DNA from 2 places in the Streptomyces sp. 184 genome. Region 1 is predicted to be linked to the other one. Evidence: predicted binding sites of a transcription regulator. Region 1 holds the regulator's gene; the other holds the start of a gene.
What was found. The regulator HspR, encoded in region 1, represses chaperone genes until heat shock. The targets are predictions, from matches to a motif close to TTGAGNNNNNNNNNCTCAA.
Positions count from the first base shown of each region.

Region 1 (15,229 bases):
TGAAGTCGACCACCGCGCCTGAGGGTTCGGCGGCGGACGCGGGGCCCGAGGCGACCGCGAGCAGTCCGCCGGAGACCGCGGCGGCGGTCGCGGCGGCCAGGGCGATACGGATTCTGTGGTGCATGCGGCAGCTCCCGGACAGGCGTTCGGAGAAGGTGATCAGAAGACCGCCGACCGCGGTCAAAGGTTGTATGAATGCGGCTAGTTGGTTCGTATGGTGACAGAAGGTGTCATTCCGTGTACGGGGACGGAGAACGGTGGGGTGGGACGGGAATGGGTGGCGGTTTCCACGCCGCCTTCATCGCCCCGTCCACACCCCGTCCACACCCCGTCCCGCCCTACTCCGCGAGCGTCTCCGGGAACCTCGCGTTCGCCCCGTTCGCGCCCACCGACGCCCCGTTGAACGTCCACGACCCGTCCGCCGTCAGCCCTCCGCCACGGGCCTGGAGCACCCACGCGTACCCCTGCCCCGCGTTCTCGCCCGGCGCGCCCGCGATCAGGCCTGCCCGGCCGTCGCGGTTGGCGTCGTGCAGCCGGACGTCGGAGCCGAAGAGGTCGCCGGGCTCCGCGGCGCCCGGGATGCCCGCGGTGTCCTGGTTGAAGTGCTGCACCCCGCTCGTGGTCAGCCCGCCGGCCGCCCCGCGCAGCAGCCAGACCGCGCCCGCGTCGTCGTCGGTGCCGATCGCCTCGCCCTCGGCGCCGGCCGCCAGGTCGGGGTAGCCGTCGCCGTTGACGTCGCCCAGCGAGACGTCGCTGCCGAAGCGGTCCTCCAGTTCGTACGACCCGGGGACGCCGCCGCTGCCCTGCTGCCACACCTCGGGCTGCCCCGCGCCGGGCCCGCCCGCGGACCCGTACCAGACCTCGACGACGCCGCCCGACAGGTCCCACTCGCCGTGCTCCAGCACCGTGGGGTCGCCGATCGCGAGGTCGTCCGCGCCGTCCTTGTCGATGTCCCCGGCGACGCCGACCGGCCCGCCGCCGAACTCCGTGCGCGTGAAGCCCTCCGGGCCACCGCCCTTGAGGTACAGGGAGTGGCCCTCCAGGTTCTCCAGGTACCACTTCGTGCCGGTGACGACGAGGTCGTCCGCGCCGTCGCCCTCGAAGTCGCCGGCGACCAGGCCGGTGGGCGTGAAGTCCTGCGGGAAGTCGCCGAGCGGGTTGCCCTCCCGGACCCGTGCGGAGGGGCCAGCGCCCCAGCCCCCGTACAGCTCGACGTGGTCCTTCGACAGGATCGCCAGCGCGGTCGACCCGTCGCGGAACCAGTCGCCCGCCGCCAGCCCCGTCGCGTAGGCGTTGCCCTCGATCAGGGAGGCGGGCCGCATGCCCGCCGCGCCGGTGCCGGACAGGCCGCCGGAGGAGCCGTACAGGATGGCGGCGTAGCCGGTGTCCGCGACGCCGCCGAGGTCTTCGCCGGTGATGCCGACGGCGAGGTCGGCGTAGCCGTCGCGGTCGAAGTCGGCGGAGGTGAGGGTGGCGCCGAAGGCGTCGCCGGCCTCGGGGGAGCCGGGGACGCCGGCGGTGGCCTGGCTGACGACCTTGCGCTTGGCGGTGTCGAGCCCGCCGGCCGAGCCGTAGAGCACGGCGACGTACCCGGCGCGCTTGACGCCGTCGACGGTCCCGGAGGGGGCGGCGGTGACGAGGTCGCGGTAGCCGTCGCCGTTGAAGTCGTCGTGGAACTTCGCGGGCGCCGCGGCGGCTTCGGCGGGCGCTGCGGGTGCGGCAGGCGCTGCCGCGGCCGGTGCGGCGCCGCCCGCGAGGGCGGCGCCGGCGACGACGGCCAGAGAGGCCGCTAAGGCGGCGGCAGTCGTGGAGTTACGGCGGTGGTGCGGCATGTCGGGCTCCTGAACGTCGGTGCGGCGGGGTGCGGATACTCAGTGGGCCTCTCACCCTGTGAGACACCCGACGTTCACCCGAGGTTGTACAAACGATCGATGAACAGCCGTATTTCATCCGGCTTTCAGCGAACTTGTTGTGGAATACACCTGGTTTACGGGATTCGGATTCTGCCCGTCACTCCCCGCTCCACAGGTAGTGACCCGCGTCCTCTCCGGCGAAGCCCGCGCCGAACCGCGCACCCGCATCCGTGGCACCCGGCCCCTCGAAGTTGTCCGGGCTGAACGCCACCGACCCCGTCGCCGTCAGCCCGTTCGCGGCGCCGCGCAGCGACCAGATCGCGCCCATCCCGTTCTCGTCCGGGGCGCCCACCGCCAGCTCCGCCCGGCCGTCGCCCGTGACGTCCCCGAACGCCAGCGCCGCGCCGAACCGGTCCCCGGCCTCCGCCACGCCCTTCACCCCGGCCGTGTCCTGGTGGAACGCCTGCGCGCCGGCGGCCTTCAGCCCGCCGGAGCCACCCTTGAGCAGCACCACGGAACCGGCCGCCCGCTTGCTGCCGATGGCCTCGTACGGCACGCCCACGGCGAGGTCGTCGCGGCCGTCGCCGTTCGCGTCGCCCGCCGCGAGCCGGGCGCCGAACTGGTCGCCGCGCTCGCCCGTGCCGGGCACGTCGGCGGTGTCCTGGGTGAAGGTCTGGCGCCGGGTCCCGTCGGGGCCGTTCGCGGTGCCGTAGACGACCTTGACCGTGCCCTTGTCGTACGGGAAGTCCTCGACGCTCGCGCCGATCGAGCGGTACGCGAGGTCGCCCCGGCCGTCGCCGTCGAAGTCGCCGATCGTCGGCGAACCACCGTTGGGCAGCGCGGCGTCGGTCCGCGTCAGCCCGTCGGGGCCGCCCTTCCAGAACCAGCCGCCCTCGGCGTTGCCCTGGTAGCTGAAGAACGCCACGAGGTCGTCGGCGCCGTCGCCGGTGACGTCGCCGACGGCCACGCCGTCGAGGCTGTCCTCGGGCTTCATCTCGATGAGGCCGCCCTCGCGCGCGGGGACGCCGGCGCGGGTGAACGGGCCGTACAGGACGGTGTACGCCTCGGCGCTGTCGCTGCGGGTGCTGGGCACCAGCAGGTCGCCCTCGCCGTCGCCGTCGAAGTCGCCGCCGTGCAGGTCGCGGGCGAGGCCGCCGCCGCCGGGCACCTGGGCGCGGGCGGCGCCGGCGCCGGTCAGGCCGCCCTCGCGGCCCCACAGGACGGTGACGGAGCCGGCCGCGTCGCCCTCGTCGGAGCGGGCGGTGACGGCGAGGTCGGTCAGGCCGTCGCCGTCGAGGTCGCGGGCGGCGAGCCGGTCGCCGAAGCGGTCCCCCTCGGCGGGGGCGCCGGGGACGCCGGCGGTGCGCTGGCTGAGGACGACGGACGCGGGGGCGCCGACGCCGTCCGCGGAGCCGTAGCTGACGAGGACGTAGCCGGCCTCGGCGTGGCCGGCGACGGTGCCGCCGGGGGCGCCGGTGGCGAGGTCGGCGTAGCCGTCGCCGTCGAAGTCGGCCCGTACGGCACGGGCGTCGGCGGCGCCGGAGGCCGCGGAGGAGGCACCGGAGGCTGCGAAAGAGGCACCGGAGGCCGACACCGTACGCGCCGCGCCGCCCGGGTCCTCCGCTCCCGTCGCCTGGGCGGTGACGGCCGCCGTGCCGGCGGTGGCGAGGCAGGCGGTTAAGGCGGCGAGGGTGCGGATGCGCATGGGGGGTCCTTCCGGTGACGGTCTGACGAGCAGCGGGTTGCGTTCACTCCCGCGTCATACGACACGCCTCGCCCCGCGAAGGTTGTACCAACGCTTGCGCCAACACGCCCACGGCCGACCCCGTATGGGTCACGGGGCCGGCCGCCGTGGGGGGTTGCCTGTGGCGTCCTGCGCTGTGTCGCTGTGCTGCGGTGCCGCTGTGCCGCTGTGCGCTGTGCAGCCGTGTCGCCGTCAGTGCCGCGTGCCGTACGACCCGGCCCGCGGCCCTGCCTCGCCGTTCTGCTCGCCGCCCCTACGTCGCCGGCTGCGGCTCCGGCTCGCTCTCCGCCGCCGCGGCGCCGTCCGCCGGCGGGTCCTCCGCCGGCGTCTTCACCGAGTCGAGCAGAAGCTGCGCCACGTCCACGACCGTCAGCGACTCCTTTGCCGTTCCCGCGTTCTTCTTGCCATTTACGGAGTCCGTAAGCATCACGAGACAGAAAGGGCATGCTGTGGACAGAATGTCCGGATTCAGCGACAGCGCCTCGTCCACGCGCTCGTCGTTGATCCGCTTGCCGATGCGCTCCTCCATCCACATGCGCGCGCCGCCGGCGCCGCAGCAGAAGCCGCGCTCCTTGTGCCGGTGCATCTCCTCGTTCCGCAAGCCCGGGACCTTGGCGATGATCTCGCGCGGCGGCGTGTAGACCTTGTTGTGCCGGCCCAGGTAGCAGGGGTCGTGGTACGTGATGATCCCCTCGACCGGCGTCACCGGGACGAGCCGGCCCTCGTCCACGAGGTGCTGGAGCAACTGCGTGTGGTGGATGACCTCGTAGTGGCCGCCGAGCTGCGGGTACTCGTTGGCGATGGTGTTGAAGCAGTGCGGGCAGGTGGCGACGATCTTCTTCTTCGCCTTCTCGACCGTCACCCCTTCGTCCGCGCCCGCGGCGGAGCCGCTGTCAGACGCAGCACCGAAGGCCGTGTTGAGCATCGCGACGTTCTCCTCGCCCAGTTGCCGGAAGAGGAACTCGTTGCCCAGGCGCCGCGGCGAGTCGCCGGTGCACTTCTCGTTGCCGCCCATGATCGCGAACTTCACGCCGGCGATGTGCAGCAGCTCCGCGAACGCCTTGGTGGTCTTCTTCGCCCGGTCCTCCAGCGCGCCCGCGCAGCCGACCCAGTACAGGTAGTCGACCCCGGCCAGGTCCTCGATGTCCTTGCCGACGACCGGGATCTCGATGCCCGTCTCCGCCGCCAGCTCCTTGGTCCACTCCAGCCGCTGCTTCTTGGCGAGCCCCCAGGGGTTGCCCTTCTTCTCCAGGTTCTTCAGCATCGTGCCCGCCTCGGACGGGAACGCGCTCTCGATCATCACCTGGTAGCGGCGCATGTCGACGATGTGGTCGACGTGCTCGATGTCGACGGGGCACTGCTCGACGCACGCCCCGCAGGTGGTGCAGGACCACAGCACGTCGGGGTCGATGACGCCCTGCTGCGCCGCGGTGCCGATCAGCGTGCGCTCCGCCTCGGCGAGCGCGTCCGCGGGCACGTCGGCGAGCTGCTCGGCGGTCGCCTTCTCCTCGCCCTCGGCCGACTTGCCGCCGCCGGCGAGCAGGTACGGGGCCTTGGCGGCGGCGTGCTCGCGCAGCGACATGACGAGCAGCTTGGGCGACAGCGGCTTGCCGGTGTTCCAGGCCGGGCACTGCGACTGGCAGCGCCCGCACTCCGTGCAGGTGGAGAAGTCGAGGATGCCCTTCCAGGAGAAGTGCTCGACCTGGCTGACGCCGAAGACCGCCTCCTCGCCGTCCTCGTCGTCGAAGACGGTCTCGAAGTCGATGGGCTTGCCGCCGGAGACCATCGGCTGGAGCGCGCCGAGGGCGACCGCGCCGTCGGCGTTGCGCTTGAACCAGATGTTGGGGAAGGCGAGGAAGCGGTGCCAGGCCACGCCCATGGTGGTGTTGAGGCCGAGGACGGTCGCCCAGATGAAGGAGACCGAGATCTTGATCATCGCGACGAGGTAGACGAGGTTCTGTACGGTGCCGGTGCCCATCCCGTCGACCGCGGCGGTGACGGGGTACGACACGAAGTAGGCGGCCTCGTAGCCCTCGACGTGGTGCAGTGCGCCCTCCAGCCCGCGCAGCACGAGGATGCAGACGCCGATGACGAGGATGACGTACTCGACGAAGTACGCCTGCCACATCGTCGAGCCCGTGAAGCGCGACTTGCGGCCGGGCCGCGACGGCAGGCTCAGCAGCCGGACGCCGATCAGCGTGAGGATGCCGAGCACGGTCATCAGCCCGATGAACTCCACGTACAGCTCGTACGGGAGCCAGCCGCCGAGCACCGGCAGCAGCCAGTCGGCCTTGAACAACTGCCCGAAGGCGTTGACGAGGGTCAGCACCAGGGTGAGGAAGCCGATGGCGACGAACCAGTGGGCGAAGCCGATGACGCCCCAGCGGTTCATCCGGGTATGCCCCAGGAACTCCCTGGCCAGGGTGGTGCTGCGGGCGACCGGGTCGTCCGTGCGGCTGCCGGCGGGGACCGGTGTGCCGAGCCGGACGAAGCTGATGATCTGCCCGACGGCGCGAGCGAAGAGCGCGACGCCGACCGCGGTGATCACCAGCGATACGACGATGGCGGCGAGCTGCATGGAGGGCTCCTCGGCCTGACTGCTCTGCGTGCTGCGGTGTGCTGGTACGTGCTCTGGTACGTGCTACTGACTCGGCTTACCCAGCTACTACTAAGCGGTAACTTATCTCTTCTCCGCCTGAGGGTACCCGGGTGTCCCCGGGCCTCTGAAGCCGCCCGGCCGGTGATGTGCGTCGCGCCCCCGGCGCCGCCGCGGCCCCCGGCCCGTACCCCGAAAACCCGTTCCCACCTGCACTGACGCACAAAACTTGAGTGGCTGTGACTCAGGTGAATTGCGCCTGGGGTGGTGGGCATGGCACTCTTGAGCCTGACCAGCTCAAGGCAGAGCATCTGATCCGGAGGATAGACAACATGGCACGTGCGGTCGGCATCGACCTGGGCACGACGAACTCTGTCGTCAGTGTTCTCGAGGGCGGTGAACCCAGCGTCATCACCAACGCCGAGGGCGCCAGGACCACGCCGTCCGTCGTCGCCTTCGCCAAGAACGGCGAGGTGCTCGTCGGCGAGGTGGCGAAGCGCCAGGCGGTCACCAACGTCGAGCGGACGATCCGGTCGGTCAAGCGCCACATGGGCACCGACTGGAAGCAGCCGATCGACGAGAAGGAGTTCACCCCCCAGCAGATCTCCGCGTTCATCCTCCAGAAGCTGAAGCGCGACGCGGAGGCGTACCTGGGCGAGAAGGTGACCGACGCGGTCATCACCGTCCCGGCGTACTTCAACGACTCCGAGCGGCAGGCGACCAAGGAAGCCGGCGAGATCGCCGGCCTGAACGTCCTGCGCATCGTCAACGAGCCCACCGCCGCGGCCCTCGCCTACGGCATGGAGAAGGAAGACCAGACCATCCTGGTCTTCGACCTCGGCGGCGGCACCTTCGACGTCTCGCTGCTGGAGATCGGCGAAGGCGTGGTGGAGGTCAGGGCCACCAACGGCGACAACCACCTCGGCGGCGACGACTGGGACCAGCGCGTCGTCGACTACCTGGTCAAGCAGTTCCAGAACGGCCACGGCGTCGACCTCGCCAAGGACAAGATGGCCCTCCAGCGGCTCCGCGAGGCCGCGGAGAAGGCGAAGATCGAGCTGTCGTCGTCCTCCGAGACGACGATCAACCTGCCGTACATCACCGCGTCCGCCGAGGGCCCGCTGCACCTGGACGAGAAGCTGAGCCGCGCGCAGTTCCAGCAGCTCACGCAGGACCTGCTGGAGCGCTGCAAGACGCCGTTCCACAACGTCATCAAGGACGCCCGCATCGACCTGGCCGAGATCGACCACGTGGTCCTCGTCGGCGGCTCGACCCGCATGCCCGCCGTCGCCGAACTGGTCAAGGAGCTGACCAGCGGCAAGGAGGCCAACAAGGGCGTCAACCCGGACGAGGTCGTCGCCGTCGGCGCCGTCCTCCAGGCCGGCGTCCTCAAGGGCGAGGTCAAGGACGTCCTGCTGCTCGACGTCACCCCGCTGTCCCTCGGTATCGAGACCAAGGGCGGCATCATGACCAAGCTCATCGAGCGCAACACCACGATCCCGACGAAGCGCTCGGAGACCTTCACCACGGCCGAGGACAACCAGCCGTCGGTGCAGATCCAGGTCTTCCAGGGCGAGCGCGAGATCGCGGCGTACAACAAGAAGCTCGGCATGTTCGAGCTGACCGGCCTGCCGCCGGCCCCGCGGAACGTGCCGCAGATCGAGGTCACGTTCGACATCGACGCCAACGGCATCATGCACGTCGCCGCGAAGGACCTCGGCACCGGCAAGGAGCAGAAGATGACCGTCACCGGCGGCTCCGCGCTGCCGAAGGACGACATCGAGCGCATGATGCGCGACGCCGAGCAGTACGCCGAGGAGGACCACAAGCGCCGCGAGGCGGCCGAGACCCGCAACCAGGCGGAGCAGGTCGTCTACACCACCGAGAAGTTCCTCCAGGACAACGAGGACAAGGTGCCCGGCGATGTGAAGTCCGAGGTCGAGGCCGCGGTCGGCGACCTCAAGGAAGCGCTGAAGGGCGAGGACACCGCGGTGATCCGCGAGGCGACCGAGAAGGCCGCCGCCACCAGCCAGAAGCTCGGCCAGGCGCTCTACGCCGACGCCCAGGCGTCCGGCGCCGCCACCGCCGGCGGCGAGGGCGCGCAGCAGGCGCCGAACGACGCCCCCGGTGCCGCCGCCGGCGCCGACGACGACGTCGTGGACGCCGAGATCGTGGACGACGACAAGCCCAAGGACGGTGCCGCGTGACGGAGGAGACCCCGGGCTTCGAGGAGAAGCCCGACGTCCCCACCGACGCAGAGACAGCGGAGGCACAGCCCGGCGGCACCGACGGTTCGGCCACCTCGCCCGGCGCACGGCGCGCCGAGGGAGCCGGGCCGGGGGCCGCCGGGAACGGGGACGCGAACAGCCCTCTCTCGGGTCGTCTGGACGAGACCCGCAAGGCGCTGGAGGAGCGCACGAAGGACCTCCAGCGGCTACAGGCGGAGTACCAGAACTACCGCCGGCGGGTGGAGCGGGACCGGGTCGCGGTCAAGGAGGTCGCGATCGCGAACCTGCTCACCGAGCTGCTGCCGGTGCTCGACGACGTCGGCCGCGCCCGGGACCACGACGAGCTGGTCGGCGGGTTCAAGTCGGTCGCCGAGTCGCTGGAGACCGTCGTGGCCAAGATGGGTCTCATGCAGTTCGGCAAGGAGGGCGAGCCCTTCGACCCGCTGATCCACGAGGCGCTGATGCACAGCTACTCGCCGGATGTCACCGAGACCACGTGCGTGCAGATTCTCCAGCCTGGGTATCGCATCGGCGAGCGTACGATCCGCCCCGCGCGGGTCGCCGTCGCGGAGCCGCAGCCGGGTGCGTCGGCGGCACAGGGCAAGGAGGGCGAGAAGTCGGACGAGAAGCAGGCCGACGGGGACGACGGCGGACCTTCGTCCGCCGGCTCCGCGGACGCCGGCGGCTCGGACGCCTCCGGCTCCGCGAAGCCGGGCCCCGCCGGGTCCGGCGGGGCGGCCGGGGGAGAGACGGACAGCGGTGGCCCGGACGAGGGGTGACGCCGTAGCAGCCGCCGAGGGACGAGAGGAGGGACGCCGGGGATGAGCACCAAGGACTTCATCGAGAAGGACTACTACAAGGTCCTCGGCGTCCCGAAGGACGCGACCGAGGCCGAGATCAAGAAGGCGTACCGCAAGCTCGCCCGGCAGTTCCACCCGGACGCCAACAAGGGCGACGCGGCGGCCGAGGAGCGCTTCAAGGAGGTCTCCGAGGCCAACGACGTGCTCGGCGACCCCCAGCGGCGCAAGGAGTACGACGAGGCGCGCAGCCTCTTCGGCAACGGCGGCTTCCGCCCGGGCCCCGGCGCGGGCGGCGGCTCGTTCAACTTCGACCTCGGCGACCTCTTCGGCGGCTCGGGCCCCGGCCCGGGCGGCGCCGGCGGCCAGACGACCCCCGGCGGCTTCGGCGGCGGTCTCGGCGACGTCTTCGGCGGGCTGTTCAACCGCGGCGGCGGGCGTACGCAGCCGCGCCGCGGCCAGGACATCGAGTCGGAGGTCACGCTCAGCTTCACGGAGGCCATCGAGGGCGCCACGGTGCCGCTGCGGATGTCGTCGTCGGCCCCCTGCAAGACGTGCGCCGGCACGGGCGACAAGAACGGCTCCCCGCGGGTCTGCCCGACCTGCGTGGGCACCGGCCAGGTCTCCCGCGGCGGCGGTGGCGGCTTCTCGCTGACCGACCCGTGCGTGGACTGCAAGGGCCGCGGGCTCATCGCCCAGGACCCCTGCGACATCTGCAAGGGCAGCGGCCGGGCCAAGTCGTCCCGCACGATGCAGGTCCGCATCCCCGCGGGGGTGCAGGACGGGCAGCGGATACGGCTGCGCGGCAAGGGCGGCCCGGGCGAGCGCGGCGGACCGGGCGGCGACCTGTACGTCGTCGTCCACGTCGACGGCCACCCGGTCTTCGGCCGCAAGGGCGACAACCTGCTGGTCACGGTCCCCGTCTCCTTCCCGGAGGCGGCCCTCGGCGCGGACATCAAGGTGCCCACGCTCGGCGGCCCGCCCGTCACCCTCAAGCTGCCGCCGGGCACCCCCAACGGACGTACGATGCGCGCCCGCGGCAAGGGCGCCGTCCGCAAGGACGGCACGCGCGGGGACCTGCTCGTCACCGTCGAGGTGACGGTGCCCAAGGAGACGGACGGCACGGCGCGCGAGTCGCTGGAGTCGTACCGGAAGGCGACGGCGGGCGAGGACCCGCGCGCGGAGCTGTTCAAGGCCGCGAAGGGAGCTTGACGACGATGAACGGCAGAAACGGCGGACGCGGCGCCCGCGGCCGCAACCCGTACGAGCTGACCGAGGAGACGCCGGTCTACGTCATCTCCGTGGCCGCCGAACTCTCGGGCCTGCACCCGCAGACCCTCCGCCAGTACGACCGCCTCGGCCTGGTCTCCCCGGACCGCACGGCCGGGCGCGGCCGGCGGTACTCGGCGCGGGACATCGCGCTGCTGCGGCAGGTCCAGGCGCTGAGCCAGGACGAGGGCGTCAACCTGGCCGGGATCAAGCGGATCATCGAGCTGGAGACGCAGGTCGCGGCGTTGCAGGAGAAGGTGGCGGAGCTGACGGACGCGCTGGACGGCGCGGCGTCGGCGATGGCACAGCGGGAGGCGCAGGTGCACGCGTCGTACCGGCGGGACCTGGTGCCGTACCAGCAGGTGCAGCAGACGAGCGCGCTGGTGGTGTGGAAGCCGAAGAAGAAGCGCGACTAGCCTCGCGGCTCAGTCGGTGAGGTACGTGACCTCCACGTGGGGCGGAAGCCCGGCGTGGAGGTTTCTCATCTGTGGCCGCAGGGAGACCTGGTCCAGCGAGTCGAGCCCGGCGAGCGGGGAGAGGTCCAGCGGGCGGCTGCCCGGCGGCAGATCGAGCACGAGCTGGTCGAGCCCCGGGAAGAGCTGCCGGACACGGCCGAGGTCGAGTTCGTCGGCGGGCCGGTCGTCGACCAGGCCGAGGAACCCGATGCCGGGCAGCTCCGCGCCGGCGGGCGCGACGGCCAGCAGGTCCGGCCGGCACCGCAGGCCCTTGAGCAGGGGGAGCGCGGCCATCGCCGGCCAGTCGTCCGCGGAACGCTCGTGCCGCCAGCCCAGGTAGAGGTACAGGAGCTTGGCGTACCTGGCCAGGGGCCGCAGGTCGGAGGTGTGGCCGGTCAGCAGGTTGAGCGTCGTCAGCTCCGGCAGCTCCGGCAGCGCGCCGAGGTCCAGCGGGTGCCGGCGCTCCGGCGAGAGCGAGAGGTGGCGCAACGACGGGACGGTGGCGAGCAGTTCGGGGACCCCGTCCGCCAGCCCCGGCACCGTGTCGAGTACCAGGGTGTGCAGGGGCAGCCCGGCCAGCGCCGAGGCGTCACGGAGGTCGACGCACTCGGTCAGCCGCAGGTAGCGCAGCTCGCCTTGCCCGCGCAGGCAGGCCAGGTCCGCAAGTCCGGGCTGGCCGCGGACGATCAGTTCGGTGAGCCGGGACTCCGCGAGCGCGGCGCGCAGTTCGGCGGGGTGCAGCGGGCCGCGGACCTCGACCATGGGACGGCCGCCGAGGCGGCGCAGTGCCCGCAGTTCGGCGTCGGAGGTGACGGTGAAGAACAGCAGCTCGGGATCGAGCCGGGCGATGACCTCGTCGGCGTACTCCTCGGTGTCGAAGCGGTGCCAGGCCCAGGCCAGTTGCCGGCGGACGTCGAGCGAGGGGTGGGCGGCGAAGCGGGCGAGGAAGGCGATGGCGCGGTTCGACTCCACGTAAGTCGCGGCGACGGCAACCAGGCGCGCCACGTCGTCGTCCGCCTCCTCCGGGCCCGGCAGCAGGTCCAGCACCAGCGGGCCGGCCGCGCCCAGTGCCCGTGCCTCCACCACCGTCCGCGGCGGGATCAGCGCCTTCGTCTCCCGCTCGACCGCCTCCCGTACCGCCGGGGCCAGCTCCACCGCGTGCTCCAGGCAGGCGGTGGCGAGCAGGCGGATGCGTACGCCCTCGACGCCCTCCCTCGCCTTCGCCGCCGCCAGCAGCTCCCGCAGGATCTCCTCGCGCTCCCGCGGGCGGGCCTGCGCCACCGCCATGCGGATGACGTCCTCCCACTGGTCGTCCGCGGCGTGTGCGGCCAGCACGCCGATGTCGCCCTCCTCCACCGCCGCGCGGGCGCCCAGGTAGTCCTGGAAGGTGCGGTGGACGAAGTCCACGGCGCCGGGGGCGGGTTCGCGGAGGAGGCCGCTGCGGTCGCGGAAGTGCTCCAGCACCACCGCTGCGTCGCCGAGGGCGGCGACCTCCGGGACGGCCGGGAGGGCGGCGGCGACGAGGCTTTCCGCGCGGGCGCGGTCCAGCTCCGTGCGGCCGTTGCGGATCAGCCAGTACGCGAGGCGCTGGAGGACCTGGAGCTGGGGTTCCTCGCGCAGGTCTGGCACGGCCATGTCGCGTTCGCGGTCGCGGCGGGTGAGCAGCATCGACAGGGCGGCCTCGTACAGCTCCTTGCGCCCGCGCGGGAGGTAGCCGCGGCGGGCGCGGTTGAGGGCGCACATCAGGCCGCACATGAGCGGGTTGGTGGCCAGCCGGCCGAGGTCGGAGGTGTGCCGTACGGCGGCGGTGAGCTGCTGCTCGTACGTGGCCAACTGCGCGTCGTCCGCCGCGGGGGCGCCGGCGCCGGTGCGTACGGCGGCGTGCCAGCGGGCGATGAAGCGGGCGAGGTCGGCGGGGCGCATGGGGGCGAGGGTCAGCTCGGTGAAGCCCTCGGCGGCCAGCCAGTCCTCGCCGACGGCGGAGGGGCGGGAGGTGACGAGCCATCGGTTGCCGGGGAAGGCGTCGATCAGGTCGGAGAGCCAGCGGCGGGTGCGGTCGCGTTCGGCGCGGGGGACCTCGTCGATGCCGTCGACGAGGAGCAGCCCGCGGCGGGCGGCGAGCACGCGGTGTTCCCAGCCGTCGGGCTGGGCCCCGGCGAGGGGGCTGCCGGTGGCGGAGAGGAAGTCGCTGGGGGAGGGGAGGCGTTGGCCGTGGCGGGTGAGGGTGCGGAGCGGCAGGACGAACGGAACGCGGCCGGCGAGGTAGTCCATGGCGTCCGCTGTTCGAGCGTCGGCGCGGGTGGCGGAGAGGGCGAGCCACTGCACGAGGGTGGTCTTGCCGGAGCCGGCGGCGCCGCGGAGGAGGACGCGCTCGTAGGTGGCGAGGACCTGGTCGGCGGGGAGTACGGGGTCGGGGAGGGGGTCGCCCTCGGCGAACGCGTCGAAGGGGAGCGGGTCGTGCGACGTCGCGCCGGTGTGGTGCTCGGCGGAAGCCTCCAGCCGCAGGTAGGCCACGTCCAGCGGCCACTTCGCGGGTGAGTCGGCGAGGTCGACGCCGTAGATGGTGAGCTTGCCGTGCTTCCTGGCGACGTAGGCGAAGTACTCGCGCTCGAAGGCCGCGTCGCGGGCGGCGGGCAGGGGGGTGCGGGCGATGAGGGCGTCGAGGCGGGCGATCTGCTCGGCCTGGCGGCGGGACTGCTCGACGAGGGTGCGCGCGACGAAGGTGGAGCGCTGGCTGAAGAAGTGCAGGATGTGCAGGCAGGCGGTGTCGAGGAGGGCGTCGTGGAAGTAGGCGGCGTCGGCGGACAGTTCGCGTACGGGACCGCCGCTGCCGCCGCTCCGCGCGGCGGCCTGGCGGAGCCGGCGGGCGAGGGCTTCGGGGCCGAGCTGGACGGCCTGTACGTCGTCGAGGTCGAGGTCGCCGAGGGCGGTGAGGCTGCGGGCGAGCGCGCCGGCGACGGCCCCGGCCTCGTCGGCGGGGACGGGCGCCTCGCGGTCGCCTGCCCGGCCGGCGTCGCGGCGGGCACGCCGTACGAGGGTGTCCGCGAGCTTGCGCAGGCCGCCCTCGTCCAACTCCCGCTGCTCGCCGCGGAACGACACCAGCGCCGCCATCCGCACCGGCCGCTCCGCGAGCCCGGCGCCGGGCCCCTCGGTGCGGAACAGCCGCTTGACGAGGGGCGCTACGACGGCGGACGCGAGCCTGACGCCGGCGGCTGCGGGTTCCATGCGGCCGACGATATAGCGGGTGGCGACAGGTCACCGGCGGTGTTCGCCGAAGGTCCGGTTCGTCGGAGTTTGCACACCCTCATCATCCTGAATTTCAGGAAGATGATGCTGGGTTCGGGTGGAGTTGATACGGACAGTAAGCCAATGTTCTTTTTAGGAACGGGGAGAAGCCGCCGGACGTGGTGCACGTACGGCCCAGTTGGTCCGGGAGTTCATACAGTGAGGTCTCACGGTTCGGGCAACACGGCGCGAGAGTCTCCACCGGTCGGTCTCGCGCTGCTCTCAGACCGGGAACGCCAGGTGCTGCTCCTGCTCGCCGACGGCCCGACCAACCGCCGCCTGGCGGTTCAGCTCGGGGTGGCGGAGCGTACGGTCCGAGCCCACCTGACGAACATCTGCCGCAAGCTGAACGTGGAGTCGCGGGTCCAGGCCGCCCTGGTCGCCGACCGCAACCGGCGGGCACTGCTGCCGGCCGTCGCGGGCGCGGACCGGGTTGCCGGAAGAGGCAATGGCTCGCGCCGGGACATTCGTGAATGATGTGGGGAAGTGCCTCACGGCTGATGCGGACGCGACCTGCCATCGTCGTCCGCGGGCGCCTGCGGCACCCCTCGGACGGAGCGCTGGTGCGCTCGCTTCCCGGCCTCATGCGCACCAGTGCCTCCGTTCACTTCCCCCACGTCCCGCGTTTCGTCACGCCTCGTCGACGATCCCGGAGCGGGCGAGCAGGAAGCCGAGCTGGACGCGGCTGTCACTGCCGAGTGCCGCGCCGAGCCTGGCGATGTGGGCGCGGCAGGTACGTACGTTCATGCCGAGCCGGCGGGCGATGGCCTCGTCGAGATGACCCTCGACGAGAAGCCGGGCGATCTTGAGCTGGACGCCCGTGATCCCCTCCGGCGTCACCTGGGCGGCGATGTCCTCGCCCCAGGGCGTGGCGAGGTGCCAGAAGTGGTCGAACGTGGCGGCCAGATACCAGGCCACGCCACGGTGGTGGACCTCGATGGCCACCGCGTTGTCGGCCTGCGCGGGGATGAAGGCGACCTCGCGGTCGATGATGATGGTCCG
Region 1 is NZ_CP123230.1:326,350-341,578, forward strand. It holds gene QBL21_RS01335 (FG-GAP and VCBS repeat-containing protein) at 1-124, opposite strand, end outside; gene QBL21_RS01340 (FG-GAP repeat protein) at 339-1,832, opposite strand; gene QBL21_RS01345 (FG-GAP repeat protein) at 2,011-3,558, opposite strand; gene QBL21_RS01350 (heterodisulfide reductase-related iron-sulfur binding cluster) at 3,851-6,175, opposite strand; gene dnaK (molecular chaperone DnaK) at 6,526-8,400, shown strand; gene grpE (nucleotide exchange factor GrpE) at 8,397-9,200, shown strand; gene dnaJ (molecular chaperone DnaJ) at 9,243-10,430, shown strand; gene QBL21_RS01370 (heat shock protein transcriptional repressor HspR) at 10,436-10,903, shown strand; gene QBL21_RS01375 (NACHT domain-containing protein) at 10,913-14,167, opposite strand; gene QBL21_RS01380 (helix-turn-helix transcriptional regulator) at 14,312-14,704, shown strand; gene QBL21_RS01385 (helix-turn-helix transcriptional regulator) at 14,858-15,229, opposite strand, start outside.

Region 2 (15,229 bases), 1.2 Mb from region 1:
GCTGCTGGCCTCCAGCAGCGAAGCCGACCGGGAGGAGTGCGAGGAGCAGGCCGAGCGCTCCAACGGCAGGATCACCTGCATCGTCACCGTCGAGTGACGCCTTTCCGGCGACGCCTTTCTGCCGACGGACCCGTCCCCAGCACCCGCCGACTGCCTCCTTTCTGCCGTCAGTTGCTCACGTTACCCGCGCGTCAAGTAAACGCGTCCGGGGCATTGACGAGCTTGCTGACAAGCTGTCTCATAAGAGGTGACCGCCGGTAACTCTCCCAGGAGACGCGATGACCACGACGACGGGGCACCTCGCGCTGACGGACGCGCTCGGCCCGCTCAAGGACCGCGAGAAGGTCGCGGAACGGCTCCTCGCGGCGTCGGAGAAGCACTCCTTCGACCCGGACAAGGAACTGGACTGGGACGCCCCCCTCGAAGAGGGCAAGTGGTTCTGGCCGCCCGAGCTGGTCTCCCTCTACGACACCCCCATGTGGCGGCGGATGTCCGAGGAGCAGCGGATGGAGCTGGCCCGGCTGGAGGCGGCGTCGCTGGCCTCGCTGGGCATCTGGTTCGAGATCATCCTCATGCAGTTGCTCGTCCGGCACATCTACGACAAGCCGGTCACCAGCAACCACGTGCGCTACGCGCTCACCGAGATAGCCGACGAGTGCCGGCACTCGATGATGTTCGCCCGGATGATCACCAAGGGCGGCGCGGAGCCGTACCCGGTCGCCCGCTTCCACCACAACCTGGCGCGCATCCTCAAGACCGTCTCCACCACCCCCGGTTCCTTCACCGCCACGCTGCTCGGCGAGGAGATCCTCGACTGGATGCAGCGGCTGGTCTTCCCCGACGAGCGGGTCCAGACGCTGGTGCGCGGCGTGACCCGGATCCACGTCGTGGAGGAGGCGCGGCACGTCCGGTACGCGCGCGAGGAGCTGCGCCGGCAGATGCTCACCGCGCCGCGCTGGGAGCGGAACTTCACCCGGCTCACCTCCGGTGAGGCCGCGCGGGTGTTCTCCGTCTCCTTCGTCAACCCGCAGGTGTACACGGACGCGGGCCTGGACCGGGCGGAGGCGGTGGCACAGGTGAAGGCCAGCCCGCACCGGCGCGAGGTGATGCAGCAGGGGGCGAAGCGGCTGACGGACTTCCTCGACGACATCGGGGTGCTCCAGGGCGTCGGGCGCAGGCTGTGGCGAAGCTCCGGCCTGCTGGCCTGAGCGGGCGGGCGGAGCCGGTCCGGGCGGGCGCGGCCGAGCAGGTCGTACGGGGCCGGGGCGGCCCGGGGCCGCCGATGTCGCCCCGGGCGGCTACGCTGCCGGACATGAGCACCGCGTCCGACCGGGGACCCCGGCCCGCCGCGCCCCGGCCGGCGGTCGCGTACCGCAGGATGAGCGTCTCGCAGCGCCGCAGCCAGTTGCTCGCCGCCGCGCTCGGCCTCTTCGCGCACCGCGCCCCGGAGGACGTCTCGCTCGACGACGTCGCCGCCGCCGCGGAGGTCTCCCGTCCGCTGGTCTACCGCTACTTTCCCGGCGGCAAGCAGCAGCTCTACGAGGCCGCCCTGCGCAGCGCCGCCGACGAGCTGGAGCTGTGCTTCCGCCAGCCCCAGCAGGGCCCGCTCACCGAGCGCCTGACCCGCGCCCTGGACAGCTACCTCGGCTTCGTGGACGAGCACGACGCCGGCTTCAAGGCGCTGCTCCAGGGCGGCAGCGTCGTCCAGACCAGCCGCACCACCGCCATCGTGGACGAGGTCCGCCGCTCCGCCGCCGAGCAGATCCTGCTGCACCTCGCGGTGCCCGAACCCGGCCACCGGCTGCTGACGATGATCCGCACGTGGATCACGGCCGTCGAGGGCGCGTCGCTGATCTGGCTGGACGAGGGCAAGCAGCCGCCGCTGCCCGAGCTGCGCGGCTGGCTCGTGGACCACTTCGTCGCGCTGCTGGTCGCCACGGCCGCGGGCGACGAGGAGTGCGGCAGGGTGCTGCGGCGGGCGCTGGAGCTGGAGACGGCGGACGGCCCCGCGGGCGACCTCGTACGCCGGGTGGCGCCGTTCCTGTCCGGCGCCGGCCACCTGCTCGGCGAGGGCTGAGGCCGTGCGCACGGAGAACACCGCGTTCGTGGGCGGCCCGCTGGCCGGCCGTACGCTCGACGTGCACGTCGGCGCGACGGGCCGGCCGCCGAAGGTGTACGAGGTGCCGGTGCCCGACCCGGACGGCGGCCCGCCGACGGTGCACGTCTACCGGCTGGAGCCGGCGAACCTCAGCCCGCGGCTGAAGCTGCCGCGGGGATGGGTGTACACGTACGACCCGGAAGGGGTGCCCGAGCGGCGCAAGTGGCCGTGGTCGCGCCGACGAGACGTCAATCCTCACGGGTGATGGTATTACTCGGTTTCGCCCAGCGCTGACGGGAATGCGGTGTGCGCGGGTGCAGCCTTGCGTACATGTCGCGCACCCCCCGCTCCGCCCTCTCCGCCGCCTCCGCCGTCCTCCTCGCCGCCGTGCTGGCCCTGCCCGCCGACGCGGCCCCCGTCCCGGACGTACCGGACGCCTCGGCCGACGCGGACGCGGACGCGACCGAGGCGGCCGGGGCCGCCGACCCGGACGACGGCCCGGTCGCGGGCCCGGACGACGCCGACGCCCCCGACGACGACGCCCCGCTCGGCGAACTGCTCACCCGGCTCCAGACCCTCCACGGGCAGGCCGAGCGCGCCACCGAGGCGTACCACGCGACCGCCGAGGAGCTGAAGGAACTGCGCGCCGAGACCACCGAGCTGGCCGGCGACCTCGCCGACACCCGCGCCGACCTGGCCACCGCGCGCCGCCGGGCCGGGCTGATGGCCCGTGCGCAGTACCGGGGTCCGGGGATCGCCCCGTACCTGCAACTCCTCGTCGCGCGCGACACGGAGACCGCCCTCGACCGGAAGCAGGTCATCAGCCGCGCCATCGGCAACCAGGCCGCCGTCGTGGCCCGGCTGGAGTCGGGCGCCAAGCGGCTCGACGCGCTGACGGGCTCGTCGCGTCGGGCGCTGGCACGGCAGCGGGAGCTGACGGGCGAGCGGAAGCGGCGCCGGGACCGGGTGGACGACCGGCTGGCCGAGGTGTCGGAGGCGCTGGCCGAGCTGACGCCGGCGAAGCTGGCGGCGCTGGACCGGCTGGAGGTGCGGGGGGCGGAGGCGGACCGGCGGGAGCTGATGGAGCCGGGCGGGGAGGACGACGGCCGCCCCGGCGGCCGGGAGCCGGGGAGCGGGGCGGAGGGCCGCGGGCGCGCCGCCGCCGCCGGGGCGGGAGCGGCGGCGGACGGCAAGTCCCGCGGCGGCTTCGGCGGTACGGAACGGGCCCGGAAGCCGGGTGCGTGGGGCGGCGCGGACCGGGAGCCGTCGCGCGCCGGGCGGCGGGCCGTCTCGTACGCCCTCGACCAAGTCGGCAAGCCGTACCGCGCGGGCGCCGGCGGGCCGCGGGCCTTCGACTCCTCCGGGCTCACCCAGCGGGCGTGGCGCAGTGCGGGCGTCCGCATCCCGCGTACGGCACGGGGCCAGTGGCGGGAGCTGCGCCGGGTGCCGCTGGCCGGGATGCGGCCGGGGGACATCGTGGTGTACCACCGCGACGCCTCGCACGTGGCGCTCTACCTGGGCCGGGGCCGGGTGGTGGAGGCCCCGCGCACGGGCCAGCGGGTACGGGTCGTACCGGTCACCATCCGCCCCCTGCGCGGCGCCGTACGACCCGGCTGACCGCCGCCGGGGGTCAGCCGGTCAGTTCGCCGCGCAGGCCCGGGGTGAGGACGTGGCCGACGCGGCCGACGAACAGTTCCATGTGGTACGCGGCGACGCTCAGGTCGCAGTCCGGCTCGGTCAGCACGCCGAGCAGCGAGCCGTCACCGGCCTGCATCACCACCAGGCAGCCGTCCTCCATCGCCACCATCGTCTGCTTCACCCGGCCGCCGTCCATGACGTCCGCGGCCCCGTTGGTGAGGCCGCCGATGCCGGAGACCACGGTGGCCAACTGCTCGCCCGCCGACGCGGACTGCGGCGGGGCGGCGAGCAGGGGGAGCCCGTCGGCGGAGACGACGACCACGGACCGTACGCCGGGCACCTCCGCGGTGAAGTTGTCGAGCATCCACCGCAGGCTGCTGATGGTCTCCCGCTGGTCCTGTGTGCTGTTCACGTGCTGGCTCCCTGCTCCTTCGCTTCCCATGTCGCGGCCTCCGCGGCGGCGGCCCGCCGCCCGTCCCGGCACCCCTGCTGGAGCCCGCCGAGGAGCCGCCGCACCTCGCGCGCGTCGACGGCCTGCCGCTCCGGCTGCGCGGGTACGGCGGCCACGGGCGCCCTGGTCCGCGTGCCCGCGGCGGGGGCGGCGGCCACGACGGGCCACCCGCCGGACGACTCCGCACCGCGCTGCGCCGCGAGGGCACGGGCGGGCGCGGCACCGGCGGGCGCGAGCGCGGGGTGGCCGGGGGCGGGGTGACCGGGGACCGGGTGGTCGAACCCCGGTTCGTGGTGCCCCGGTCGGCCGGGCGCCGGGTGACCGGCCACCGCAAGGCCGGGAGCGGGGTGGCCGAACGCCGCATGCACGGCCGCCTCGCGGTCGGAGGCCGCACCGTGCGCCGCCACCCCGTGCGCCGCAGGGGCGCCGGTCGCCGCACCGCCGGGCACCGTCCCGCCTGGCCGGCGCCGCGGCAGCATCCCCGCCTCGGCGCGCACCCATCCGCCGGTCCGCGGCGTGGCCGCGGGCCGCGCCGACGCGAACGGCGGCGGCGACTCCAGTACGCCGCCGTCGGGCGGCGGGGCGGAGCGCTGCGGCCCGACCCGTACGGCCGCCGCACCCCCGTCCCGTACGCCCAGGCCCCCCGCGCGCGCACCCAGACCCGCACCCGGCTCCGCGACTACGCTCCCCCGCCCGCCGTCGTCCGTGCCCCCCGCTCCGGGCAACGCCACGGCGTGACCGGCATCCCCGCCGAAGGCCGCCGCAGGAGCACCGCCCGCGAAGTCCACCGCGCCGCCGCCGACCGCACCGCCCCCCGCCGGGTCCACCAGCAGCCGCGCCGGAAGCCGCACTTCCGCGTCCAGCCCCCGGTCCCGCTGGCGCAGCTCGACGCCCACGCCGTGCCGCGCCGCCAGCCGCGCGACCACGTACAGCCCCAGCCCCAGCGCCTCACGCGGCGCGGGCCCCGGGTCGACGTCGGCGAGCCGTGCGTTGAGGTCGTCGACCCGCCCCGCCGGGCTGATGCCGATGCCCTCGTCGCGTACGACCAGCAGCAGGTCGCCCGTCCCCAGCAGCCGCCCGGTGAGCAGCACTTCGGACTCCGGCGGGGAGCAGGACGTGGCGTTCTCCAGCAGCTCGGCCAGCAGGTGGCTCGCGTCGCCGGAGGCGAAGCCCGTGACCTGCATCTGCGGCACGTCCGGGGAGAGCACCACCCGCTGGTACGACTCGATCTCGCCGACCGCCGCGCGCAGCACGTCGATCAGCGGAACGTTCGCGCGCCGCGTGCCGCGGTGGTCGGCGCCGGCGAGCACGAGCAGGTTCTCGCTGTGGCGGCGCATGCAGGCCGCGAGGTGGTCGAGCCGGAAGAGGGTCTCCAGCGTGCCGGGTTCCTGCTCGTGCGCTTCCAGCTCGTCGATGAACGACAGTTGGCGCTCGACCAGGCCCAGCGTGCGGCGCGACAGCCCGACGAACGTGCCCTGCACGCTGGCCTGGAGCCCGCCGATGCGCTCGGCGAGCGCCGCCCGCTCGCGCAGCAGCGAGTCGCGCTCGACGACGTGGTGCTCCTTCGCCTCCGCCAGCTCGGCGCGTACGGCGGCGAGTTCGGCCTCGGCGGCCCGGGCGGCCCGGGCGCTTCCGGCGCCGCCGGCCTCGGTGCCGGAACCGTCGGCGGTGTCCGCGCCGCGTCCGCCGCGCGCCGCGTAGACGACGACGCCCACGGCCAGCAGCACGCACAGCGCGAGCAGCGCGCCGTGCAGTTGGAGCGTGCTCATCGCCTGGGCCCGGCGCGCGGGGTCCGCGGCGCGGACGGTGCGGAGCGCGCCCACCAGGCCGGGCGCGCCCGCCGCGAGCACGGCGGCGCCGACGACGAGGTACGCGGCCCTGGCGCGCGGCGAGGGGCGCGGCGAGGGGCGCGGTGCGGTCGGCGGTGTGGTGGGCTGCGCGGAAGTCTGCGCGGCGGGCGCATCGCCGCGCCGCGACCGCCGCTGCGGCCTGCGCCGGTCGCCGCCCTCCTGCCGATCCGGCTGCACGGGGGTCCGCAATCGCCCTCCTTCAACTCTTTGTCCGCGGCGCCATGTCCATTCATTTCGGACTGTTTGTGACGGAGTCCGATAGCGCCTCGGTCCCGGTGGTTGACCTTGGCAGCAGGGGTCGCGCGCGTGCGGACTTTGCCCCGGCGCTCACTCGAACGAGTGAGGGTTGTTTGCCTGCGGGCCGCCGGGCCGTCCGCTCCGCGTCGGGGGCCGCACGGCCCGTACGGGCAGACTGGGATCATGCGCATCGAACTGGCCGGCGCCCCCGCCGTACCCGAAGCCCCGAACGAGGACTACGCCGCCGTGGCCCTGCCCGCCTCCGGCGCCGGCGGCGCCGCGGTGGTGCTGGACGGCGTGACGCCGCCGCGGGACGGGGACACCGGCTGCGTCCACGGGGTGCCCTGGTTCGTGGCGCGGCTGGGCGGCGCGTTCCTGGAGCTGGCCGGCGCCCGCGAGGGTTCGCTCGCGGACTGCCTGGCGGCGGCCGTCCGCCGTACCGCCGCGGCGCACGGCCCGGCCTGCGACCTGACCCACCGGCGGACGCCGCAGGCCACGGTGGCGGCGGTGCGCTGGGACGGCGAGACGGTGGAGCACCTGGTGCTGTGCGACGCGGCGCTGCTGCTGGAGGGGCCGGACGGCGGGGTGCGGCCGGTGCTCGACCTCAGGCTGTCGCGGTTGCCGCGGGACCGCCCCGCCGAGGAGTGGCGCAACCGCGAGGGCGGCTTCTTCACCGCCGCCGCCGACCCGGAGGTGGCCGCGCGGGCGGTGGTGGGCAGCGTGCCGCGTACGGAGGTGGTGGCGCTGGCGGCGCTGACGGACGGGGTGACGCGCTGGACGGAGGTGTTCGGCCTCGGCGACTGGGCGGCGCTGCTCCAGCGGGTGCGGAAGGCGGGGCCGCAGGGCGTGGTGGAGGAGGTGCGGGCCGCGGAGGCGGCGGACGCGGACCGCAGCCGGTACCGCAGGGGGAAGGTGCACGACGACGCGTCGGCGGTGCTGGTGGAGCTGTAACGGGCCCGGACGGCCGGACGGCCGGACGGCCGGACGGCCGGGAGACCGGGGCCGGAGGCCCGGGAGTCCGGCGAAGCCGACCGGGCCGGCGGGCCGCCGATCCGGCGGAGTGCGGGCAGGAGCAGGACGGGCGTGGCCCGCGGGGCCCCTACCGCACCCGCCCGCCCGCGTTCAGCTCGTTGAACCGGCCCAGCAGCCGGGCCAGTTCGGCGACCTCGCCCCGGTCCCACTCGGCGAGCCGGTGGACGTACTCCGCGTGCCGCGCCTCGCGCACCTTCAGCACCCGCCGCCTCCCCTCCTCCGTCAGCCGCACGAGCGCGGCGCGGCCGTCTGCGGGGTCGGGCTCGCGGTCGACGAGGCCCAGTTCTTCGAGGGTGTGCAGTTGCCGGCTCACGGTCGCCTTGCCGATGTTGAAGTAGCAGGCGAGTTCGGTGGCGCGCCGTCCGCCGCCCTCCAGTTGGGCCAGCATGGCGTACGCGCCGGGTTCGAGCCCGGGGCCCACCTGGCGGGCCATATCCGCCGCGATGCCGCGGGCCCGGCGGTAGAAGACCGCCAACTCCCGCTCCAGATCGAGGAAGACGTGGTCCACACCATTTCCCTCGTTCTCCTGCTCGCCTCCGGGGGTTTCGGCCTTGTGCACGTCAGGGGCCCTTCCGGCTTTCCGCGGGCTGAAAGTTTTCTTCAGAAGCGGCAGAAGCCGCAGCTCCCCCAGTATTTCGCAGGCGTAGACCAAAGGCACCTGTCGGACCCTCTTTCGCTCGCTCACCCGCTGCGCTTACCTTCGGCGCAGCACGTAGTGACATGGTCACACCAAGCATCGGGCCAGGGCCCAGCAGGCGTACGAGGACGGGCCACCGCCGCCCCGCCGCTCCCGCCGCACCCCCGAGCCGGCAGCACCACACGCCCGGCACCTCCGCACCCCTCCTCCTACCGGCACCACCGGAACCCCGGCACTACCGGAACCACGGCAACACCGGCACCACCGGCACCACCGAGGAACCCCCACACCCGGAGGAACGCATGTCATCCCGAGTCCGCATCCGCCCGCGCACCGCCCGCCGCTCCCTCGCCGCCGCCATCGCCGTCGCGGCCACCTCGCTCTCCCTCGTCGTCGGTCTGACCAGCCCGGCCGCCGCGGCCGGCAACCGGCTCAACCCCAACCCCCGCGACATCGAGCGCGGCGAGGCGTACATGGGCGCCGGCATCCGCCTGCACGAGGGCACCGGCGCCCCCGGGGCGTCCGGCGCCGCCGGCGGCCAGGAGGCCGGCCCGCTCGCGACCGTCGAGGGCGTGGACGTCTCCAGCCACCAGGGCAACGTCAACTGGTCCACCCTCTGGAACAGCGGCAACCGCTTCGCGTACGTCAAGGCCACCGAGGGCACCGGCTACAAGAACCCGTACTTCGCCCAGCAGTACAACGGCTCGTACAACGTCGGGATGATCCGCGGCGCGTACCACTTCGCCCTCCCGAACGGCGCCAGCGGCGCCGCCCAGGCCGACTACTTCGCCAGCAACGGCGGCGGCTGGTCCCGCGACGGCAAGACGCTGCCGGGCGTGCTGGACATCGAGTACAACCCCTACGGCGCCACCTGCTACGGCCTCAGCCAGGCGTCGATGCGGAGCTGGATCAGCTCCTTCCTCACCCGCTACCGCGAGCGCACCGGCCGCTACGCGGTGATCTACACGAACACCAACTGGTGGACCCAGTGCACGGGCAACTACGGCGGCTACGCCGGCAACCACCCGCTGTGGGTCGCCCGCTACGCCTCCGCGCCGGGCACCCTCCCGGGCGGCTGGGGCTTCTACACCTTCTGGCAGTACACCTCGACGGGCCCGACGGTCGGCGACCACAACAAGTTCAACGGCGCCTACGACCGCCTCCAGGCACTCGCCAACGGCTGACCCGGGCGCACACCGCCCCGCCGGCCCCCGCCGGTCTCCCCGGAGCTGCTCCTCCGGGGAGACCGGCGGTACCCGTCGGCCCCCGCGCACGCCGAACGGCCCCTCCCGGGTGGGTGGTCGGGAGGGGCCGAGTCCGTGCGGGTCGCCCGGCGGTCAGGCCGCCAGGGGGACCTCCGGGCGGTCCGGCTCGGCCGCCGCGCCGGCCGGCGTCAGGGCCAGCTCCAGCACGCGGCGGACGTCCGAGACCGGGTGGACCTCCAGCTTCTCCAGCACCTCGGCCGGCACGTCGTCCAGGTCCGGCTCGTTCCGCTTCGGGATGATCACCGTGGTGACCCCCGCGCGGTGCGCCGCCAGCAGCTTCTGCTTCACGCCGCCGATCGGCAGCACCCGGCCCGTCAGCGACACCTCACCGGTCATCGCCACGTCCGTGCGCACCTGCCGGCCGCTGAGCAGCGACGCCAGCGCCGTCGTCATCGTGATGCCCGCGCTCGGCCCGTCCTTCGGGACCGCGCCCGCCGGTACGTGCAGGTGGATGCCCCGGTCCTTCAGGTCGGCCACCGGCAGTTCCAGCTCCGCGCCGCGCGAGCGCAGGAAGGAGAGCGCGATGTGCGCCGACTCCTTCATCACGTCGCCGAGCTGGCCGGTCAGGGTCAGCCCGGAGGCGCCCGACTCGGCGTCGGCCAGCGACGCCTCGATGTACAGCACGTCGCCGCCGGCGCCCGTCACCGCCAGGCCCGTCGCCACGCCGGGGACCGCCGTGCGGCGCTCCGCGGGGTCGGTGGCGGCCTCCGGGGTGTGGTGCGGACGGCCGATCAGCGGGCGGAGCTGTTCGACGCCGACGGGGTAGGGCAGCTTCGCGTCGCCCAGTTCGTGCTGCGCCGCGATCTTGCGGAGCAGCCGGGCGAGGGAGCGTTCCAGGTTCCGTACGCCCGCCTCGCGGGTGTACTCGCCGGCGAGCTTGCGCAGCGCCTCGTCCTCGATGGCGACCTCGCCGGCCTCCAGACCCGCGCGTTCCAGTTGCCTCGGCAGCAGGTGGTCGCGGGCGATGGTGACCTTCTCGTCCTCGGTGTAGCCGTCGAGGCGGACCAGTTCCATCCGGTCCAGCAGCGCCTCGGGGATGGCTTCGAGGACGTTGGCGGTGGCCAGGAAGACCACGTCGGACAGGTCCAGCTCGACTTCGAGGTAGTGGTCGCGGAACGTGTGGTTCTGCGCCGGGTCCAGGACCTCCAGCAGGGCCGCGGCCGGGTCGCCGCGGAAGTCGGAGCCGACCTTGTCGATCTCGTCCAGGAGCACGACCGGGTTCATCGACCCGGCCTCCTTGACGGCCCGTACGACGCGGCCGGGCAGCGCGCCGACGTACGTACGCCGGTGGCCGCGGATCTCCGCCTCGTCCCGGACGCCGCCGAGCGCGACGCGGACGAACTTGCGCCCCATGGCCCGCGCCACGGACTCGCCCAGCGACGTCTTGCCGACGCCGGGCGGGCCGACGAGCGCGAGCACCGCGCCGCCGCGCCGGCCGCCGACGAGGCCCAGGCCCCGGTCCGCGCGGCGCTTGCGCACCGCCAGGTACTCGGTGATGCGCTCCTTGACGTCCTCCAGGCCCGCGTGGTCGGCGTCCAGGATCTCCTTGGCGCCGGCGATGTCGTACGCGTCCTCCGTACGCTCGCTCCACGGCATCTCCAGGACCGTGTCGAGCCACGTCCTGATCCAGCCGCCCTCGGGCGAGGCGTCGGAGCTGCGCTCCAGCTTGTCGACTTCCTTCAGGGCCGCCTCGCGGACCTTCTCGGGCAGGTCGGCGGCCTCGACGCGGGCGCGGTAGTCGTCGGACTCCTCGCCGTCGGGCTCGCCGTTCAGCTCGCGCAGCTCCTTGCGCACGGCCTCCAACTGCCGGCGCAGCAGGAACTCGCGCTGCTGCTTGTCGACGCCCTCCTGGACGTCCTTGGCGATGGACTCGGCGACGTCCTGCTCCGCCAGGTGCTCCTTCAGCCAGCGCGTGGCCAGCTTCAGCCGGGCCACCGGGTCGGTGGTCTCCAGCAGCTCCACGCGCTGCTCGGTGGTGAGGAACGGCGAGTAGCCGGCGTTGTCGGCGAGCTGGCCGACGTCGTCGATCTGCTGCACGCGGTCCACGACCTGCCAGGCGCCGCGCTTGCGCAGCCAGTCGGTCGCGACCGCCTTGTACTCCTTGGTCAGCTCCGTGACGGCGCCGGGAACGGGATCGGGTACGGACTCCTCGATCTCCGTGCCCTCCACCCACAGCGCCGCCCCGGGGCCGGTGGTGCCTGCGCCGATACGGATCCGGGTGACGCCGCGGATCAGCGCGCCCGGGTCGCCGTCGGCCAGCCGGCCGACCTGCTCGACGCGGCCGAGGACACCGGTGCCCACGTACGTGCCGTCGACCCGCGGGACGAGCAGCACCCGGGGCTTGTGCCCGCTGCCGCGCGCCGCGGCCTGCGCGGCCTCGACCGCGGCCCGGACCTCGCCGTCCGAGAGGTCGAGCGGCACGACCATGCCGGGGAGCACGACCTCGTCATCGAGCGGCAGGACGGGCAGGGCCAGCGGCGCGTTCGAGCTGGACTCAGTAGCCATTGATCTCCCCTTCGGCATGCAAGTTGAGTTACATGGGCTCAACCCGGAGGGGTGCCGTGATGTTCCCGGCCGTCTGTTCGCTGTCAGCGATCGGGCAGGATGGGGCCATGAGCAGCCAAGACGACGCGGCGACCGCGGTGACGGTCGACCGCAGGTCCGGCCCGTACGGGGAGGTCGTGCTGCGGCGGCGCGGCATACACCACGAGATCATCGCCAACGGCGTCTTCCTCATGGATACCTCGGACGGCCGCTCCGAGCGACTGCTGATCCGGGCCGCCGCGGACGCCGTGCGCGGCGGCCCGGATCGGGCACCGGCGGTGCTGATCGGCGGCCTCGGCGTGGGCTTCTCGCTCGCCGAGGCGGCGGCGGACCCGCGCTGGGCGCGGATCACGGTGGTCGAGCGCGAGCCGGCGGTCGTCGAGTGGCACACCGGCTCCCCGGCGCAGCCCCCCGGCACCGCGGCCGGCGGACCCGTACCCGCAGCCGCCGCAGCCGCAGCCGGCGGGGCCGAAGCCGCGCCCCTGGCCCGCCTCAGCGGCCCCGCCCTCGCCGACCCCCGCGTCGCACTCGTCCAGGCCGATCTCCTCGACCACCTCGCCACCACGCCCCACCGCTACGACGCCGTCTGCCTCGACATCGACAACGGCCCCGACTGGACCGTCACCGAGGGCAACTCCGGCCTCTACGCCCCCGCCGGCCTCGCCGCCTGCCGCGAGCGCCTGACCCCCGGCGGCGTCCTCGCCGTCTGGTCCGCCCGCCCCTCCCCCGACTTCGAGGCCGCCCTGCGCACCGCCGGCTTCACGGACGTACGCACCGAGGAGATCCCGGTCCGCCGCGGCGTACCGGACGCCGTCCACCTCGCCGTCCGCCCACCGGACACCGCACCCGCAACGCACCCCGGGGCTGTCCGTTCCCCGTAGCCGAGGCGTGTCACCTCCCCATACGCTGCTAGCTGAACCGGAGGGCCTACGGGGAAGAGACGGCGAGGGCCACGAACACATGGCAGACAGACAAGCCCTGAACGGCCGTGCCGACCACGCGGCCGCAGTGACGCCCGGTGCCCAGCGCAGGGTGCTGGTCGTCGAGGACGACCCGACCATCGGGCAGGCGATCTCGGCGCGGCTGCGCGCCGAGGGCTTCCAGGTACGTACGGCCGGAGACGGCCCGGCCGCGGTGGCGAGCGCGGCGGAGTGGGGACCCGACCTGCTCGTGCTCGACGTGATGCTGCCCGGCTTCGACGGGCTGGAGGTGTGCCGCAGGGTGCAGGCCCAGCGGCTCGTGCCGGTGCTGATGCTGACCGCGCGGGACGACGAGACGGACATGCTCGTCGGCCTGGGCGTCGGCGCCGACGACTACATGACCAAGCCCTTCTCCATGCGCGAGCTGGCCGCGCGGGTGCACGTCCTGCTGCGCCGCGTGGAGCGCGCCACGCTCGCGGCGGGCGCCTCCCGGGACGACACGCTGCGCCTGGGCGAGCTGGAGATCGACCACACCGAGCGGCGGGTGCGGGTCGGCGGGGACGACGTCCATCTGACGCCGACGGAGTTCGAGCTGCTGGCGTGTCTGGCCAACCAGCCGCGGGCGGTGCTCTCCCGCGAGCAGCTTCTGGTGGAGGTGTGGGAGTGGGAGGACGCCTCGGGGACGCGCACCGTCGACAGCCACATCAAGGCGCTGCGCCGCAAGATAGGCGCCGAGCGGATCCGTACGGTCCACGGCGTGGGTTACGCGCTGGAGACCCCCGTCACATGACGGTGCCGGACGGCGGCGGGGCGGAGCCCGGGTTCTGGCGCCGGGTGTGGGACGCGCTGCGCCCGCTGGACCCGGTGCGTTCGGTGAACGCGGCGCTGGGCGCCCTGGTCATCGGCTCGGTGGTGATCGCCACCGGCCTGGTGTGGGTGGCCATCCGCTCCTCCACCGAGGTCCGGCTGATCACGGTCTTCTCGCTGATCGCCTCGCTGCTGATCACCCAGTTCGTGGGCCAGCGGCTGACGTCGCCGCTGGTGCAGATGACCGCGGTCACCCGCGCCATGGCGCACGGCGACTACACCGCCCGGCTGGCCACCCGCCGCCGGGACGAGTTCGGCGAGCTGGCGCAGACGTTCAACCGCATGGCGGCCGACCTCCAGTCCGTCGACCGGCACCGCAAGGAGCTGGTGGCCAACGTCTCGCACGAGCTGCGCACCCCGATCGCCGCGCTGCGCGCCGTGCTGGAGAACGTGGTGGACGGCGTCTCCGAGGCCGACCCGGACACGATGCGCACCGCGCTGCGCCAGACCGAGCGGCTGGGGCGGCTGGTGGAGCAGTTGCTCGACCTGTCGCGGATCGACAGCGGGGTGGTGCCGCTGCGGCTGCGGCGGTTCTCGGTCGAGCAGTACCTCGCGGGCGTCCTGAAGGAGGCGCACTTCGGCAGCGGCGCCCACGGCGCGGCCGACGCCCCGGAGGCGAACGGCGACGCCCCCGGCCCCCGCGGTCGCGGGGACGTCCGGCTGCACCTGGACGTCTGGCCGCCCGAGCTGGTCGTACGGGCCGACGCCGAGCGGCTGCACCAGGTGATGGCGAACCTGATCGACAACGCCGTGAAGCACAGCCCGCCCGGCGGCCGGGTCACCGTGCGCGCCCGCGCCGGCGCCCAGCCCGACGGGCTGGAGGTGGAGGTGCTCGACGAGGGCCCCGGCATCCCCGCCGCCGAGCGGCACCGGGTCTTCGAGCGCTTCAACCGCGGGCGGGAGACCGGGCTGCTCGGCGACCACGGTGCGGACGGCGGGGGCACCGGGCTGGGGCTGGCGATCGCGCGCTGGGCGGTGGATCTGCACGGCGGCCGGATCGGTGTGGCCGAATCGCCCCGCGGCTGCCGGATCAGGCTCACCCTTCCGGGTTAACGCTCGTTCGTGACTTGACCTACACTTGACCTTGCCAGAGCGTGGGAACGCCCCGGCAACGGCGGCAGAGCAGCCGGTGAATGGCCCCGTACGACAACGGGAAGCGGCGCCACCGCCTCGATGCCCCCATGCCGCACGCGGGCAAACTTTCTTTATTTCCCGCCAATTCCTGGACCCAAACCACGTTCGCATTGTGACTTACGCGACCTCCGGCGGGTGCGGCCTGCACGTTCCAGCTCGGGGGGCGTAGCCTTGTTTTCCGCTGTCCATCACCTTGTGAAGCGGAAGAGGGCGGTTGCCGCCGTGTCGTCACAGTCCCCTAAGAGCAGCTCGTCGAGCGTCCGGACCGAAGAGCCCAGCCAGGGCCGAGACCCTGCTGCCGCCTTCGGTCCCAACGAGTGGCTCGTCGACGAGATCTACCAGCAGTACCTCCAGGACCCCAACTCGGTGGACCGGGCCTGGTGGGACTTCTTCGCCGACTACAAGCCGGGTACCGCCGGCGGGAACCAGGGGGCAGTGACCCAGGCGGCGCAGCCCGCCACCGCCACGGCCCCGTCGCCGGACGGTGCGGGGCCCGCCGCGCCACCGGCCCCCGCGGCCCAGGCCCCGGCCCAGACCCAGGCGCCGGCTCCGGCCA
Region 2 is NZ_CP123230.1:1,560,905-1,576,133, reverse strand. It holds gene QBL21_RS06905 (hypothetical protein) at 1-97, shown strand, start outside; gene QBL21_RS06900 (AurF N-oxygenase family protein) at 279-1,208, shown strand; gene QBL21_RS06895 (TetR/AcrR family transcriptional regulator) at 1,313-2,077, shown strand; gene QBL21_RS06890 (hypothetical protein) at 2,082-2,363, shown strand; gene QBL21_RS06885 (NlpC/P60 family protein) at 2,429-3,715, shown strand; gene QBL21_RS06880 (roadblock/LC7 domain-containing protein) at 3,729-4,148, opposite strand; gene QBL21_RS06875 (ATP-binding protein) at 4,145-6,226, opposite strand; gene QBL21_RS06870 (protein phosphatase 2C domain-containing protein) at 6,458-7,225, shown strand; gene QBL21_RS06865 (MarR family winged helix-turn-helix transcriptional regulator) at 7,374-7,865, opposite strand; gene QBL21_RS06860 (lysozyme) at 8,246-9,127, shown strand; gene lon (endopeptidase La) at 9,281-11,713, opposite strand; gene QBL21_RS06850 (spermidine synthase) at 11,821-12,633, shown strand; gene QBL21_RS06845 (response regulator transcription factor) at 12,713-13,462, shown strand; gene QBL21_RS06840 (ATP-binding protein) at 13,459-14,592, shown strand; gene QBL21_RS06835 (multifunctional oxoglutarate decarboxylase/oxoglutarate dehydrogenase thiamine pyrophosphate-binding subunit/dihydrolipoyllysine-residue succinyltransferase subunit) at 14,896-15,229, shown strand, end outside.
Region 2: a site for HspR is predicted at 11,737-11,755, ahead of lon (endopeptidase La). Genes of this name have one in related genera too.